One region of the Brucella oryzae genome, then DNA from elsewhere that is predicted to be linked to it. Evidence: riboswitches for the same ligand, from Rfam matches in the RefSeq annotation. Region 1 holds a riboswitch; the other holds the start of a gene.

Region 1 (7,567 bases):
GCATAGGTATCGATCCATTCCTGATAGGGCGTGCCGGGCAAGGCGGTCGCGGCGAGATTGAGGCCGATCTCGCCATAGCCATGCGCGCAGGGCACAAGCGCCGTCAGCAGGTCGAGGAAATCGCCTGCCTGTCCGCAATCGAGCACATAGCGCGTATAGGCAAGGTTTTCCGGCTCCTCCTTCGTTGCGTAAAGCTCGTCTTCGTTGATCCCTTCGCGGGCGCAGATGCCGATATGAAGCGGCAGCTCCGTCACTGTCAGACCATGCATAATCTGGGCGCAAAGCCTTGTTTCCTGCAAGGTGTTGGCCTTGACGACGCCGAGCGCGAAGGCGCGGGCGTAATGATGCAGATAGACATAATCCTGACGGAGATAATGCAGGAAAGCAGCCTTCGGCAGCGTGCCGTCACCCAGCCCGCGCACGAAGTCGTGCTCGATATAAGGCTTCCAGTCACCAAGTGTTGCGGCGCGAAGGCGCGTGAACAGTTCGGATGAATAATGCGGCTGCGGCTGGCTCATGATTTGCTCCCTTCGGCATTGACATCGATGGCGAATTTTTCGACCGGCAGGATGGAGGGCACCAGATTGTGCTCCTTGAGATAGGCCTCATAACGCTGCCAGCGTCCATAATCGAGGCTTGCAGGCGCGCGCGAGAAGCGGGCAACCGTGTCTTTCCACGCGCGCTGGTTCAATTCGTCCTTCAGTTCCGTGCTGTAGGAGGCAAAGACCTCGTAACTCTTCTCGGGGTGATTGACGATATATTGCGCGGCCTTCTCGGTGGCGGCGAGGAAGCGCGAAATCTTGTCCTTTTCCGCCGCATCCAGTTTGTTCGTGGCGGCGACATAGACCAGTTCGTCATAGACCGGCACGCCTTCCTCCTCGACGAAAAAGCATTTGCCGGGAACGCCTTCGACAGCCATCTGGTTCAATTCGACATTGCGATAAGCGCCCATCACGGCATCGACCTGCTTCGACATCAGCGATGGCGCCAGCGAGAAATTCACATTGATGAGTTCGACATCGGAGAGTTTGACGCCGTGCTGGCCAAGAATGGTGCCAAGCAAAGTTTCCTCGGTTCCGGCGACCGAATAACCGATCTTCTTGCCCTTGAGGTCGGCAATTGCATTCACCGATCCGTCGTCGCGGGTCATCAGGCAGTTGAGCGGCGAGTCGATCAGCGTGCCGACGCGAACAAGCGGCAGGCCTTCATGCACCTGAAGATGTACCTGCTGCTGATAGGAAATGGCGAGATCGGCCTGTCCCGCCGCCACCATCTTGGTTGGTGTCGAAGCATCGGCAGGCGCGACGATATCCACATCCAGCCCGGCATCCTTGAAGTAGCCGAGCTTGTCGGCAACGATGATCGGCCCGTGATCGGGGTTCACATACCAGTCGAGGATGAGCTTCAGCCTGTCGCCCGCCTGGGCGGCCTGAGCCGAAATCAGGGCAAACGAAGCCGTGGCGCTGAAGAGCGCTGCAAAAACCAGTTTTTTCAATGTTTCCTCCAGAAACTAGAGCATTTCCAGCAAAAGTGCGAAGCGGTTTTGCGTAAGATAATGCGACAAAACAGATAGTTAGAGCGGTTCCAGCGATTCCGTTTAACCGGAACCGCTCTAAGTTACATAGGGCCGTGTAATTTCGATCCATTCCCGCGCGCGGGCCTCCGGATCGGGGTTAAGGGTAATGTCGGTGACGACGGAAACGATATCGGCGCCCGCATCGAAAACGCCTGGCGCGCGTTCAACGCTCATGCCACCGATGCCGACGAGCGGAATGTTGCCGATCCGCGCCTTCCATTCCCCAAGGCGGGGGAGGCCCTGTTCGTGCCATTTCATCTTTTTCAAAATGGTCGGGTAGATGGGGCCGAGCGCGATATAGTCTGGCTTTACCGACAAAGCGCGATCGAGTTCGGCCTCGTCATGGCTTGAAACGCCGAGCTTCAAACCACCGGCGCGAATGGCGTCGAGATCGGCATCGTCAAGGTCTTCCTGTCCGAGATGGATGAAGTCGCAACCTTCCTCCAGCGCGAGCTTCCAGTAGTCGTTGACGATCAGCTGGCAGTCATGTGCAAGGCAGATTTCCCGTGCGGCGCGGATTTCACTGCGCAGTTCGGGCTCGGTCTTGTCCTTGACGCGCAACTGCACCAGCCTGACGCCGAGCGGCACCATGCGCTCCAGCCACTTGGCGCTGTCGAAGATAGGGTAGAACGGATCAAGGGCCATTACAGAAATGCCTTTCCGAGAAGGGGAGTGGAGGGGGCCGCCATGTCGCGCGCTTCGATGGCGTCGGCCTCGAAAGCGAGCCGCCCGGCTTCGACCGCAAGCGCGAAACCGCGCGCCATGGCGACGGGATCGCCTGCCTTGGCGACAGCGGTGTTGATGAGCACGGCGTCATAGCCCAGCTCCATCGCCTCTGCCGCATGGGATGGCACGCCGATGCCAGCATCCACGACGAGCGGAATATCGGGGAAATGCGCCCGCATGGTCTTCAGCGCGTAAGGATTGTTGAGGCCACGGCCCGAGCCGATGGGCGCGCCCCAGGGCATCAGCACCTTGCAACCAGCTTCAATGAGCTTTTCCGCGACGACCAGATCGTCATTCATATAGGGAAAGACCTCAAAACCGTCGTCGCAGAGCGTGCGCGCTGCTTCCACAAGGCCGAACGGATCGGGCTGCAGCGTGTCGTGATCGCCGATCACTTCCAGCTTGATCCAGCTGGTGCCGAAGATTTCACGCGCCATCTTGGCCGTGGTCACGGCTTCACGCGGCGTGTGACAGCCTGCCGTATTGGGCAGAATAGCCACGCCCAGTTTCCGGATCAGCGCCCAGAAGTCCTGCCCGGCGCGGGCCTCGCCGCTTTCGCGACGCAGCGACACGGTCACGATCCCCGCCCGCGATGCGCGCACCGCATCGGCAAGAATAGCGGGCGATGGATATTGCGCCGTGCCGAGCAGCAGGCGGCTTTCAAATTTTTGACCATAGAATTCGAGCATCTCAGCCTCCCTGCATCGGGGCGAGAACCTCAATGCGATCACCAGCCGACAGGATCGCGGCGGCGCGCTCGTCGCTTGCCACGAATTCGCCGTTCAGCGCGGTTGCGACCACGGCTTCGTCCAGTTCGATCTCGGCGAGCAGCGCCGCCAGATTGGTCGCTGCCGTGGTGATGACTTCACCGTTCAGCACGATTGTCATGCATAATCCTCCACAAATTCGGGCATAGTTTCGGGCATGGTCGCAGCTGCGACCGCCATGCGCGCTATCGCCGGCGAAAGCAGGAAGCCGTGGCGGTAAAGCCCGTTGACATAGATGGTTTTGCCGCGCCGTTTTACGCGGGGCAGATTGTCGGGAAAGGCCGGGCGCGCATCGACGCCGGTTTCTAGAATTTCCGCCTCGCCGAATGCCGGATGCAAGGCGTAAGCCGCGCTCAAAAGTTCCAGTGTCGAGCGCACGCTTATGCCGTGGCGGTCGTCGCTTTCGATCATCGTCGCGCCGATCATGTGCACACCGTCGCCGCGTGGTACGATGTAGAGGGGAATGCGCGGATGCAGGAGGCGGACGGGCCGCCTGAGATTGATGTCGCGTGAGCGGACAATGAGCATCTCGCCCTTGACGCCGCGTAGATCCTGCAGCTGATCACGCGCTGCAAGGCCACGTGCATCGACGGTTATATCGGCCTCGACTTTTATGTTTTTCGCATCCTGCCCCAGATGAAAGACCACGCCTTTCTTCTGCAGTTTTTCGGCAAGCTCAATCAATGTTTTGCGTGGGTTGAGATGGCCTTCTGCCGCGAAGAAAAGTCCCTGCCGAAAACGGCCTGCAAGGTCTGGTTCGAGCGTATCGATCTGCTCATGATCAATGGTGTCAAATGCCTCTGTCCTGCGGGCAAAGCGACGAAGTTCGGTCGCATCGCGTGTGTGCGAGAGTACAAGCGTGCCCTTGCGATGGACTGTCGAAACGTGCTGTTCCCACCAGCCGATTGCTTCCTGTCCCAAGCGAACGACCGGCTCTTCTGCGCTCTCACCCTCACACCAGGGTGCCAGCATTCCACCCGCAAACCACGAGCAGCTGTCCGAGCCAATCTCGCTGCTCTTGGCGATGACGGTGACGGCATGGCCCTGATCGGTGAACTCGGCGGCGGTGGCAAGCCCGGCGACGCCCGCTCCGATGACAGTGACGCGCATCATGCAATCTCCTCCGTTCGGATTGTCCAGAGATCGTGGAAATGATGCACAGGCCCATGGCCGTGTCCGATCTTCAACGTATCGGCGGCGCGGATTGCCCCTTGCAGATAGGCATGAGCGCTCAGCACTGCTTTTTCGAGCGGCAGGTTCTTGGCAAGCTCCGCAGCAATGGCCGAAGAAAGCGTGCAGCCTGTGCCATGGGTATTGCCGGTCCGGATACGCGGCGCTTCGACACGCAGCGTCGGCTGATCGCGGCGCACCAGCAGGTCGACGCAGATTTCGCCTTCCGCATGGCCGCCTTTCATCAGAACCGCCTTCGCGCCGAGTTCGAGCAATGCGTGGCCCTGTTGTTCGGCGTCTGCATCATCCAGCGCCAGACCACAGCCGAGCAGGCAGGCCGCTTCGGGCCGGTTGGGGGTCAAAAGCGTGGCGAGCGGAATGAGTTTCTGTCGCAGAAGCGCAATGGAGTTTTCGCTCAAAAGCCGGTCACCCGACTTTGCCACCATCACCGGATCGACGACGACGGGGCCGGAAAAATGGGCAAGGCCGCGCGCGATGGCTTCAATGGTTTCAGGCACGGAAACCATGCCGATCTTCACCGCCGCCACGTCGAGATCGCTGAAAACCGCATCGATCTGCCCCGCGACGATGGCGGGCGGGATGTCGTGCACCGCGCTCACCGTGCAGGTGTTCTGTACGGTCACGGCAGCAATGACGCTCGCGCCATAGGCGCCAAGCGCCGAAAACGTCTTGAGGTCGGCCTGAATCCCGGCGCCGCCGCCGCTGTCGGAACCGGCAATGGTCACACAGATGGGAGGTACGCAGGTGGGCACAGACCGTGTCTGGCCATTATGGTTTTGGGTTCGGGAGAAACTGTGTTTTTGGTCCATTCTATCGTCTCTCATTCCGAACGGAAAGATGAGACGTCATGAACCTGTAGGGAGCGTAAGCTCCGAGTGGGATAAATCCCGTCCGCGACGCATCAAACTCCGTTCCCTACGCAGGTATTACCCGGATCAGGTTCAATGGGTTAACGCGAGAACGCGCCTCTCAGCCTCTTGCGAGGCACCCCAACGAATTTTGCATCTATAGGCATAGGCCGGAAGTTGAAGCCGGTCAAGCGATGGAAAAATGCAGTTTTAAAGAAAATCCTTAAATCGACCCTCAATTTGTATATGGTTTATTAAAATTCTCAGCTTTAATCTATGGTCGGGGTGCATCTTCCACGTGTTGCTCATAGTGCTATGAAACGAGACGGTCTGCTCATGAAGCAGGTCGGAATTGTCCTTTAGGATCAGTCGGATGAGGGGTTTAGGATGAGGAAGGGAAGGGGCGCTTCGGCTTCGGCTGAAGACACGATGGCGCGCACGTCCGAACCGGACTTCCGTATCCTTTTCACGACACACCCGACACCTATGTGGGTTTATGACCCGGAAACACTGCGTTTCATCGTTATGAATGATGCTGCGTACACGCTCTACGGCTATACCGCAGACGAAATTCCAGGCATGACAGTGCTCGATATTCGGCCACAAACCGAACGGGATAGAATGCTGACTGCAATTCGGGACCGCAGCGATCTTGAGCGGCCCGAGCGCTGGCAGCATCTGCGCGCCAATGGTGAAACCATCGATGTTCTGACTTACGGGCGCCAGGTGATATTCGACGGCAAGGAAGCGATTCTGGCTATTGTCCAGGATAGGACAGAGTTGGCAGAGGCCAATCGTCAGGCAAACCACGCCCAAACCTTGCTGGACAGTCTCGTCAACAATCTGCCGCTCGGTGTTTTCGTCAAGGATATGCACGACGATGGCCGTTATGTGCTTTACAATCAGGCTGCATCAACTGCGAGCGGGCAGGCGATAGATCAAGCTATCGGATCGACAGACCTTGAACTATTTCCCGAGCGCGAGGCCATTGCCTTCGGCCAGCAAGATCGCATGGCAATGCGACGCCGGGATGTGTTAAGCGTCGAACGCGAGGTCGAGCGCAAGGACGGAACGTCGAGAACGATGCGGATCATCAAATGTTCGATCCCGCCCGTCGAAGGCAATGAACCCCGCTATTTGATCGGCCTCGTTGAGGATATAACTGAACGGCGCGAGATTGAGGAACGTATGGCACATATTGCCATGCATGACAGTCTAACCGGCCTGCCGAACCGTGCCTATTTTGCCCACCATGTCGAGAGCCTGTTGAAAAAGGGCGGGGATTCAGAACCCTTCGCATTGTTTTATCTCGATATCGATCATTTCAAGAACATCAATGACAGTATCGGTCATCAGGCGGGTGACCAACTTTTGCAGGAAGTGGCGCATCGTCTGAAGCAAATCACGACTTCGGATGAATTCATCGCGCGGTTGGGCGGCGATGAATTCGCCATCGTTTATCGCAGTGGAACGCTGGGGCAAATCGCGATGTTTGCTGACCGGATCCTTTCGGCTTTTCAGGATGCGTTCAAGCTGGTGGGCAATTCTGAATTTGTCACCTGCAGCATGGGTATTGCCCAGGCGCCGTTGCATGGCGACAATCCCGATGGGCTGATGCGCAATGCCGATCTTGCGCTTTATGCCTCAAAATCCGGTGGACGCCGCACATTTCGTTTCTATCAGCACTCCTTGCGCCTGGCCGCGGAGAAGCGCCACGTTATGACGGGCGAACTTCGCCAGGCCCTGCTGGAGGAACAGTTCGAGCTTCATTATCAACCGATATTCAATCTTGAAAGCGGCAGGATTTCGGGTTTTGAGGCGCTGATTCGCTGGCGTCATCCTGACCGTGGCATGGTTTCACCGGCAGAATTTATTCCATTGGCGGAAGAAACCGGATTGATCGGGCCGATCGGAGACTGGGTTCTGGGAATGGCGTGTCGGGAAGCTGCGCTGTGGCCGGAGGACATAAAGGTTTCGGTCAATCTTTCACCGGTCCAGTTCAATCAGACGACGCTCTTGCGCTCAGTCACGGATGCCCTTGAAGCGGCAGGCCTGCCCCCGGACAGGCTCGAGCTTGAAATCACCGAGTCGGTTTTTCTTTCGAACAGCAAGAACAATATCGAGCTCCTGTTCGAACTTCGCCGACTGGGTGTTCGCATTGCGATGGATGATTTTGGAACCGGTTACTCTTCGCTCAGCTATCTGCGATCATTTCCGTTCGATAAAATAAAGATCGATCGCAGTTTCGTTTCCGGGATCGAGGTGGATACGCGCGATCTGGCCATCATCCAGGCCGTGGCAACGCTTGGCGCAGGCTTCAATATTGTTACCACGGCTGAAGGTGTAGAAACGGCACAGCAGCTGGAACGTTTGAGAACCGAGCGTTTTGGCGAGGTTCAGGGCTTCCTGACCGGTCGGCCAATGCCCGCCGGGGACGTGCATTCCTTCATCCAGAATCG
Region 2 (7,567 bases), on a different contig from region 1:
GATGAGGAGGTTTGCGGGCCGCGCCAGAACGCGGGCCAGCATCAGGCGGGCACGTTCGCCACCGGAAAGCTCGCGAATGGGCGTGCGCGCCTGTTCGGGCTGGAACAGAAAGTCCTTCATATAGGACACGACATGCCGCTGCTCACCGTTGACGATAAGGCTTTCGCCGCGCCCATCCGTCAGATAATGCGCCAGCGTCTCGTCCAGATTGAGGCTTTCGCGCTTCTGGTCGAGTTCGGCCATTTCGAGATTGACGCCAAGCCGCAGCGTTCCGGAATCCGGTTCAAGCTTGCCGGTCAAAAGCGACAGAAGTGTCGTCTTTCCGGCACCGTTTGGTCCAACGAGACCAATCCGATCACCGCGCTGCACACGGATCGAAAAATCCTTGACCAGAGCACGCTCGCCATAGGCCTTGTTCAGCCCCTTGGCTTCGATCACCAGCTTGCCGGATTCCCTGGCGTCGCTTGCCGCCAGAACCGCCGTTCCTTGTGCCTTGCGGTGATTACGAAAATCAGCGCGCATGGAATGCAATTCACCGAGGCGGCGCATATTGCGCTTGCGCCGCGCTGTCACGCCATAGCGCAGCCAGTGCTCCTCGCGCGCAATCTGGCGTCCGAGCTTGTGGTGATCCCGCTCTTCCTCTTCCAGCACCTTGTCGCGCCATTCCTCGAAATGGCCAAAACCTTGCTCAAGACGGCGTGTGATGCCACGATCCAGCCAGACCGTCGCCCGGCTGACATTCTCCAGAAAGCGGCGGTCATGCGAGATTAAAACGATAGCCGAGCGAATCTGGCGCAGTTCGCTTTCCAGCCATTCGATGGTGGTCAGATCCAGATGGTTGGTTGGCTCGTCCAGCAGCAGAACGTCGGGCTGCGGTGCGATCACCCGCGCCAGAGCAGCGCGGCGCGCCTCGCCGCCGGAAAGATGATCCGGCTTTTCCTCACCGGTCAGCCCCAGATGTTCAAGCAGATAGGTCACACGATGCGGATCGTCGGTCGGCCCCAGCCCTGCCTCGACATAGGCGCGGACATTGGCAAAGCCATCCATATCCGGCACCTGCGGCAGATAGCGGATAGTTGCACCCGGATGTTTGAAAACCTCGCCCGCTGTCGCTTCCACCATGCCGGCTGCAATCTTGAGCAGGGTGGATTTACCCGAGCCGTTGCGTCCGACCAGCGCTATACGGTCGCCTTCACTCACCGAAAGACTGGCATCCTCCAGAAGCGGCGTGCCTCCAAAGGTGAGCTTGATCTGGTCGAGGCGAAGGAGTGGTGGTGCCATGGTTCTTTTCGATAAACAGGGTTTCAAATTCGGCCCTGCTTGTCCGCGACAAAAGCCGTTCTGTCAAATGGAACGGTACGAAAAGGCCCGTTAAAAACAAACAGGCCGGGTTTCCCCGACCTGTCAGCAAACTTATTTATCCAGCAATTACTGGCCCAGTGTCACTGGCAAGGTGCTTCATAGATGCGGCCATACGGATCGCGATAGCGGCAGTACTGCGTGCCATTGCGCGTCTGGGCCGCACCGAGAAGAGTACCGGCAACGCCGCCGATAGCGGCGCCAGCAAGCGCGCCACGGCCATTGCCGCCAATTGCGCCACCGGCGAGAGCACCAAGTGCTGCGCCACCAACACCGTAACCGGCCGTGCGCTGTTCATTCGTCGTGCATGCAGCCGTCGAGAACGCGAGCACGCCAGCAACAGCAATCATCGTAAGACGTGATTTCATTGAAACATCTCCTACAAGAGTTGAACTAATCACCGACTTTGCGTCCCCAATTTCGGCGTAAAGCAGATGACACCCGCTTGGCCCATTTACAATACGTTTCGCTCGTCAGCGTCAAGCTCTTTCGATTGATAAGGTTAGCGGGTTCAGCGCGGTGTTTCTTCCATCGCCAAGTTGGCGATAAGTATCGCCAATCCAGAATGCGCAGTAACACGAAGTGTTCCATGAACTACGTTAGATACTGTCCATGAAGAGCCGAAGGGCAGTGTCACATTATCTAACGGCCACTCCGCATTTGTGATCGAAAGGCCTTCGACGGTGCTGAAATTAATCACACTGAACGGCGTTCCATCGGGAAAGTCGTAAACATAATCTCCCGGCGGCAAGGGCCAGGCTTCCTCGGATCCGCTGGACAGAAGCACGTTCCGCCCTTTTGCGGCCTGTGCCGTCGCCATAGTCAGATGCAGAAGCGTGTGATCGGTGCGCTGTCCCCCGAAGGCTCCACAAAGGATCACTCGATCCGCACCGCGCTTATAGGCTTCCTCAAGGGCCAGCTCTCCGTCCGTCATGTCCTTGGCGGAGGGGAACGTTTTTTGCGGCACGTGTCCATATTGCGCGCGAAGCTGTACGGAGGCCGAATCAAAATCCCCAAGCCACAGCTCCGGTTCGACACCAAGCGCGACGGCGTGCCTGATCCCACTATCGGCAGCGAGAATACGCGCACCGGCAATTTGGCGTTTCAGGCGATCGGTCACGATCAGGTCGCCGCCGAGAAGAATGACGAATGTGCTCATAAGCCGCTCATAACACGAGCAAATCCGCGCCGGAAGCCTGCATTCGCTGCCATTGCTATGTCTTGCCCTTCCCGTTGTGAAAGATTATTGTCGCAACCGCTCTAACGGGGTGCCGTCTGCTTTCGCGGATGGCTGAGAGGCCCAGAAGCATTTCCAGCAAAAGTGTAAAACGGTTTTGCGTCCGGAAATGCTGAATAAAACGGCCAACCCGCTGAACCTGATCCGGTTTGCACCGGCGGAGGGATTAGACGCTCCATAAACGGCGCTCGATCCTCTTGTAATAAAAGAAAGGAAGTGCCGTGATGCGGCTTTTATCTTTGCTGGCCTTTTCATTTACCGCAGCCGTCGCTTTGACGACTTCGGCGCAGGCGAAAGACAAGCTCACCGTCTATACCTATGACAGTTTCGTCGCCGAATGGGGTCCGGGACCGAAGGTCAAGGAAAACTTCGAGAAGGAATGCGACTGTGAAGTTGAATGGATTGCATCCGCCGATGGCGTTGCGCTCCTCAATCGTCTCAAGCTTGAAGGCAGCAATACCAAAGCCGACATCGTTCTCGGTCTCGATACCAATCTGACGACCGAAGCACGCGCCACCGGCTTTTTTGCTCCAAGCGGCATCGACCAGAGCAATGTGAGCGTTCCGGGCGGTTTCAAGGACGATATCTTCGTTCCCTATGATTATGGCTATTTCGCCGTGGTCTACGATTCGGAAAAACTACCCAATCCCCCGAAGAGCCTGAAGGAACTCGTCGAAGGCGATCCTTCCCAGAAGATCGTACTGCAGGATCCGCGCACGTCGACACCGGGGCTAGGTATGCTGCTCTGGATGAAGTCAGTCTATGGCAATGAGGCGGAAGCGGCCTGGCAGAAACTGCAAAAGCGTATCCTGACCGTCACGCCCGGCTGGTCGGAGGCCTACGGCCTCTTCACCAAGGGCGAAGCTCCAATGGTGCTGTCCTATACGACATCTCCCGCCTATCACATGATCGCGGAAAAGACTGAGCGCTATAAGGCTCTGGCTTATCCTGAAGGCAATTATCTCCAGATCGAGCTGGCCGCTCAAACCACGACCGGCGCGAAAAATCCTCTGGCGCAAAAGTTTCTGGCATTCATGACCGGCCCCGGTTTCCAGGATGTCATCCCTGAGACCAACTGGATGTATCCGGCGGGCAAGACTTCCGCCGCGCTTCCAACTGCTTTCGACGCGTTGCCGAAACCGGAAAAGACGCTTCTCTTCCCTTCCGACGAGGTGGCCAAAAACCGCAAGTCATGGATTGATGAATGGTTGGCCGCGACCAGTAAATGACGACATTTCCGGCACAGCACCGCTCGAAAGGCATATCCGCCGCGAAACCGGCCATGGGTGCGCTGGCGCTTGTCTTTCTGGTTGTGCTTGCCGGTGGGGCGCTTGTCGCACTGGCATTCGAAGCGGGCAGCAGCGGTTTCGACGTCGCTGCCAATTTCGACACCTATCTGTGGCGGGTTGCCCGCTTCACAATCCTGCAGGCAATCGCTTCGAGCCTGCTATCCGTGCTGTTTGCGGTGCCGGTCGCCCGTGCACTCTATGCCGAAGCAAGCTTTCCGGGGCGCGGGCTGATCCTCCGCCTCTTTGCCCTGCCGCTTGCTCTGCCAGCCCTCGTCGCCGTGCTTGGCGTCACCAGCATCTATGGCCGCAACGGGTTCATTGCCCATCTGTCAGAAGCTGCGGGGCATCCGTTCCAGCCGGACATCTACGGCATTACCGGGATACTGATCGCCCATATCTTCTTCAACATGCCGCTCGCAGTCCGTCTCATTCTGGCTGGTTACGAATCGATACCAACCGATTACTGGAAGCTTGCCGCGCAGCTTGGCATGGGCAATCGGGCGCGCTTCCGGCTTATCGAATGGCCGGTGATCCGCCGCAACCTGCCGGGCATGATCGGCCTCATCTTCATGCTCTGCGTGACGAGCTTCACGACCGTGCTGACACTCGGCGGCGGCCCCCGCGCCACCACGCTGGAAGTCGCAATCTACCAGAGCCTGCATTTCGATTTCGATCCGGGTCGTGCTGTCGCCCTCACCTTCACGCAGCTTGCACTGACATTGCTCGTTCTTCTAGCCCTACGCCTGACCGGTAGCCCATCCGAAGAAGCTTTCACCCACGCGGCGACACCGCGACGCTACGGCAAGGCATCCACAGCTGAACGTGTTTCAAACACCGTCGTTATCGGGATAGGCTTTCTCTATGTCGCGCTGCCGATTGCAGGCGTAGTCATCTCCGGTTTCGCCGCCGATCTTATGCGGCTATTGACGGAAAGAACGGTCTGGCGTGCCATTGGCACCAGCCTCGCGCTCGGCTTCTCAGCAGCTTTGCTGTCCGTCATTCTGTCACTTGCGCTTGTGTCGGCACGGGAAGCGGTGAAAAAACGTAAACTCGCCAACATCTTCGATACCGGCGCCAGCCTGATCCTCGTCATGCCGCCAATCGTGATCGGCGCAGGCTGGTTCATCCTGCTTCGCCACTTCACCGATCCGTTTGCGATGGCACCGTTCATGGTCGTCACCGTCAATGCGGCGATGGCCATGCCCTTTGCCGTGCGTCTTCTGCGACCCGCATGGGACACAGCGGCCAGCCGCCACAACCGGCTTTGCGCACAGTTGGGCATTCGTGGCTTCAACCGCCTCCGGCTCATCGACTGGCCTTCGATCCGCAAACCTTTCGGCATGGCCTTTGCCTTTGCCATGGCGCTTTCCCTCGGCGATCTCGGCACGATCGCCCTGTTCGGCAGTGACGCGCTTTTGACGCTGCCCTACCTCCTCTTGCAGCGCATGGGCAGCTATCGCACATTCGACGCGGCGGGTCTGGCGCTTATTCTCGGGCTGCTTTGCCTCGCGCTGATGATGATCGCGGATCGCGCATCCCGAAAGGAAACGCCGTCTCCATGAATGCTCGGATGAATGCCGCCATGAACCCCCTTGCCGAAATTCGTCTTGATGACGTCCGTTTCAGCTATGGTGAAGCCGCCATGCATTTCGATGCAACGATAAAGGGCGGTGTCATAGCCGCGGTTGTCGGGCCAAGTGGTTCGGGCAAGTCCACACTTCTCAACCTGATTGCCGGTTTTGAATTTCCGCAATCCGGTCATATCTTCATCGGCGATAAAGACGTCAGTGAACTTTCGCCAGCGGGCCGGCCTGTTTCGATGGTGTTTCAGGAAAACAACCTATTTGCCCACCTGACCGTCGAACAGAATGTCGGCCTCGGACGTTCGCCGAACCTGAGGCTGACCGCAGAAGACCGCACCGATATTGCGGAGGCTTTGTCACGTGTCGGGCTCGCGGGCAAAGAACAGCGCAAGCCTGAAGCCCTGTCCGGCGGCGAACGCCAGCGCGTAGCAATTGCCCGCGCGCTCATACGCCAGCGCCCAATTCTGCTCCTTGACGAAGCCTTTGCCTCGCTTGGCCCGGCGCTACGACACCAGATGCTGGATCTGGTCAGGGAGCTTCAACTTGAAACCGGCATGACAGTGCTGATGGTGACGCACACACCTGAAGATGCGCTCTATCTCGGCGCAGTGTTGCTTTTTCTCGACAGTGGCCGGATTTCCGCCATGGGCCCTGCCACCGAACTGCTTTCTCCGACTGGACCGGAAGCATTGCGGCACTATATCGGTGAAAAGCGGAATTCGGGGCCGAACCTCAAATAGAGTTACGGTTGCGGACATATTTTGTTCGCAATCTGCCGGAAGAACCGGCTACAGATTTCTTGTGCTGCTTGTACACGTTCAGGTCTGTGGCTAGATTTGGCCCCCGGATCAAGCAATCTGATTCAGAAGCGAGGATAAAATACTGTTCCGTCAATCGACCCGTTCCCGGGCCTTCCTGCGTCTACCTATCTCCCTGCCAGAATGGACGCGGCAAAATTGGCGGAAACCAGCCATTAGTTTTGGCTTGCTTGCTATCGCCCTGATTTCGGGTTGCCAGTCGATCAATTCCAGCAAGGATCTGGGCCTGCAGCCTTCCGATAATCCGGTAACCGTCGACAATGTAACGCGCAATGACCGGCTGGCGCAGCTTGGTGCCCAGCAGCATCCGCGTATCCTCGCGACCTATGGCGGCGAGTACAAGGACCAGAGACTTGAACGCATGGTGGCGAAGATCGTCGGCAAGCTGACGACAGTTACCGACAAGCCGGACCAGACCTATCGCATCACAATTCTCGACAGTCCCAATATCAATGCCTTCGCATTGCCGGGCGGCTATCTCTATGTCACGCGCGGCCTGCTCGCGCTCGCGAACGACTCTTCCGAAGTCGCAGCCGTGATCGCCCACGAAATGGGCCATGTCATCGCCAATCACGGCATTCTGCGGCAGGAGAAGGAAGCTGAGACGGCTATAGCCGGGCGCGTCGCCAGCGAAGTGCTGCATAATGAATCTGCCAGCCGCGAAGAAGCGCTGCGCGGCAAGTTGCGGCTTGCCCAGTTCTCGCGTAATCAGGAATTGCAGGCGGATGCCATCGGTATCAAGATGATCGGCGAAGCCGGTTACGATCCGTTCGCTTCGGCGCGTTTCCTGCAATCGATGGAAGCCTATCAGGGCTTTCGTTCGGTTTCGGGCGCGACCGATGCCAGCCTCGACTTTCTCGCAAGCCATCCGGCAACGCCGCAGCGCATCCAGCTTGCGCTTGGTCATGCACGCCGCATCGGCGCCCCCGGCGTCGGCACAACCGATCGCGATTCCTTCCTCAACGGCATTGACGGCCTTCTCTACGGCGACTCGCCCAATGAAGGTTATGTCCGCGAACAGACCTTCATCCATCCGAAGCTCGGTGTCACCTTCCGGGCACCGGATGGCTTCACCATCGACAATTCGGCCAATGCGGTCATGGCAAGCGGCCCCGGCGAAGTTGCCATTCGTTTCGATGGCGCATCTCTTCCGGCAGGATCAAACCTTGCCGACTATATCCGCTCGGGCTGGGTAACCGGTCTCGACGACAGTTCGATCCAGACCACCACCATCAACAGTTTGCCCGCCGCGACTGCGCGCGCCAGCGCCGACCGGTGGCA

What was found. Region 1 has a riboswitch for thiamine pyrophosphate ahead of thiD (bifunctional hydroxymethylpyrimidine kinase/phosphomethylpyrimidine kinase). Riboswitches for the same ligand answer to the same signal wherever they lie in the genome.
Positions count from the first base shown of each region.
Region 2: linked by a shared signal. The riboswitch ahead of thiB (thiamine ABC transporter substrate binding subunit) and the one ahead of thiD (bifunctional hydroxymethylpyrimidine kinase/phosphomethylpyrimidine kinase) in region 1 are both predicted to bind thiamine pyrophosphate.

Region 1 covers NZ_JBHEEO010000002.1:79,704-87,270, reverse strand. Annotated here, with positions in the region: gene tenA (thiaminase II) at 1-518, opposite strand, end outside; gene JNC70_RS02295 (ABC transporter substrate-binding protein) at 515-1,495, opposite strand; gene JNC70_RS02290 (thiamine phosphate synthase) at 1,613-2,221, opposite strand; gene JNC70_RS02285 (thiazole synthase) at 2,221-2,991, opposite strand; gene thiS (sulfur carrier protein ThiS) at 2,993-3,190, opposite strand; gene thiO (glycine oxidase ThiO) at 3,187-4,179, opposite strand; gene thiD (bifunctional hydroxymethylpyrimidine kinase/phosphomethylpyrimidine kinase) at 4,179-5,069, opposite strand; TPP riboswitch at 5,156-5,262, opposite strand; gene JNC70_RS02265 (putative bifunctional diguanylate cyclase/phosphodiesterase) at 5,496-7,567, shown strand, end outside.
Region 2 covers NZ_JBHEEO010000011.1:111,060-118,626, forward strand. Annotated here, with positions in the region: gene JNC70_RS13650 (ABC-F family ATP-binding cassette domain-containing protein) at 1-1,281, opposite strand, end outside; gene JNC70_RS13655 (YMGG-like glycine zipper-containing protein) at 1,443-1,727, opposite strand; gene JNC70_RS13660 (thiamine diphosphokinase) at 1,871-2,518, opposite strand; TPP riboswitch at 2,614-2,779, shown strand; gene thiB (thiamine ABC transporter substrate binding subunit) at 2,821-3,825, shown strand; gene thiP (thiamine/thiamine pyrophosphate ABC transporter permease ThiP) at 3,822-5,447, shown strand; gene thiQ (thiamine ABC transporter ATP-binding protein) at 5,468-6,208, shown strand; gene cdlP (cell division protease CdlP) at 6,402-7,567, shown strand, end outside.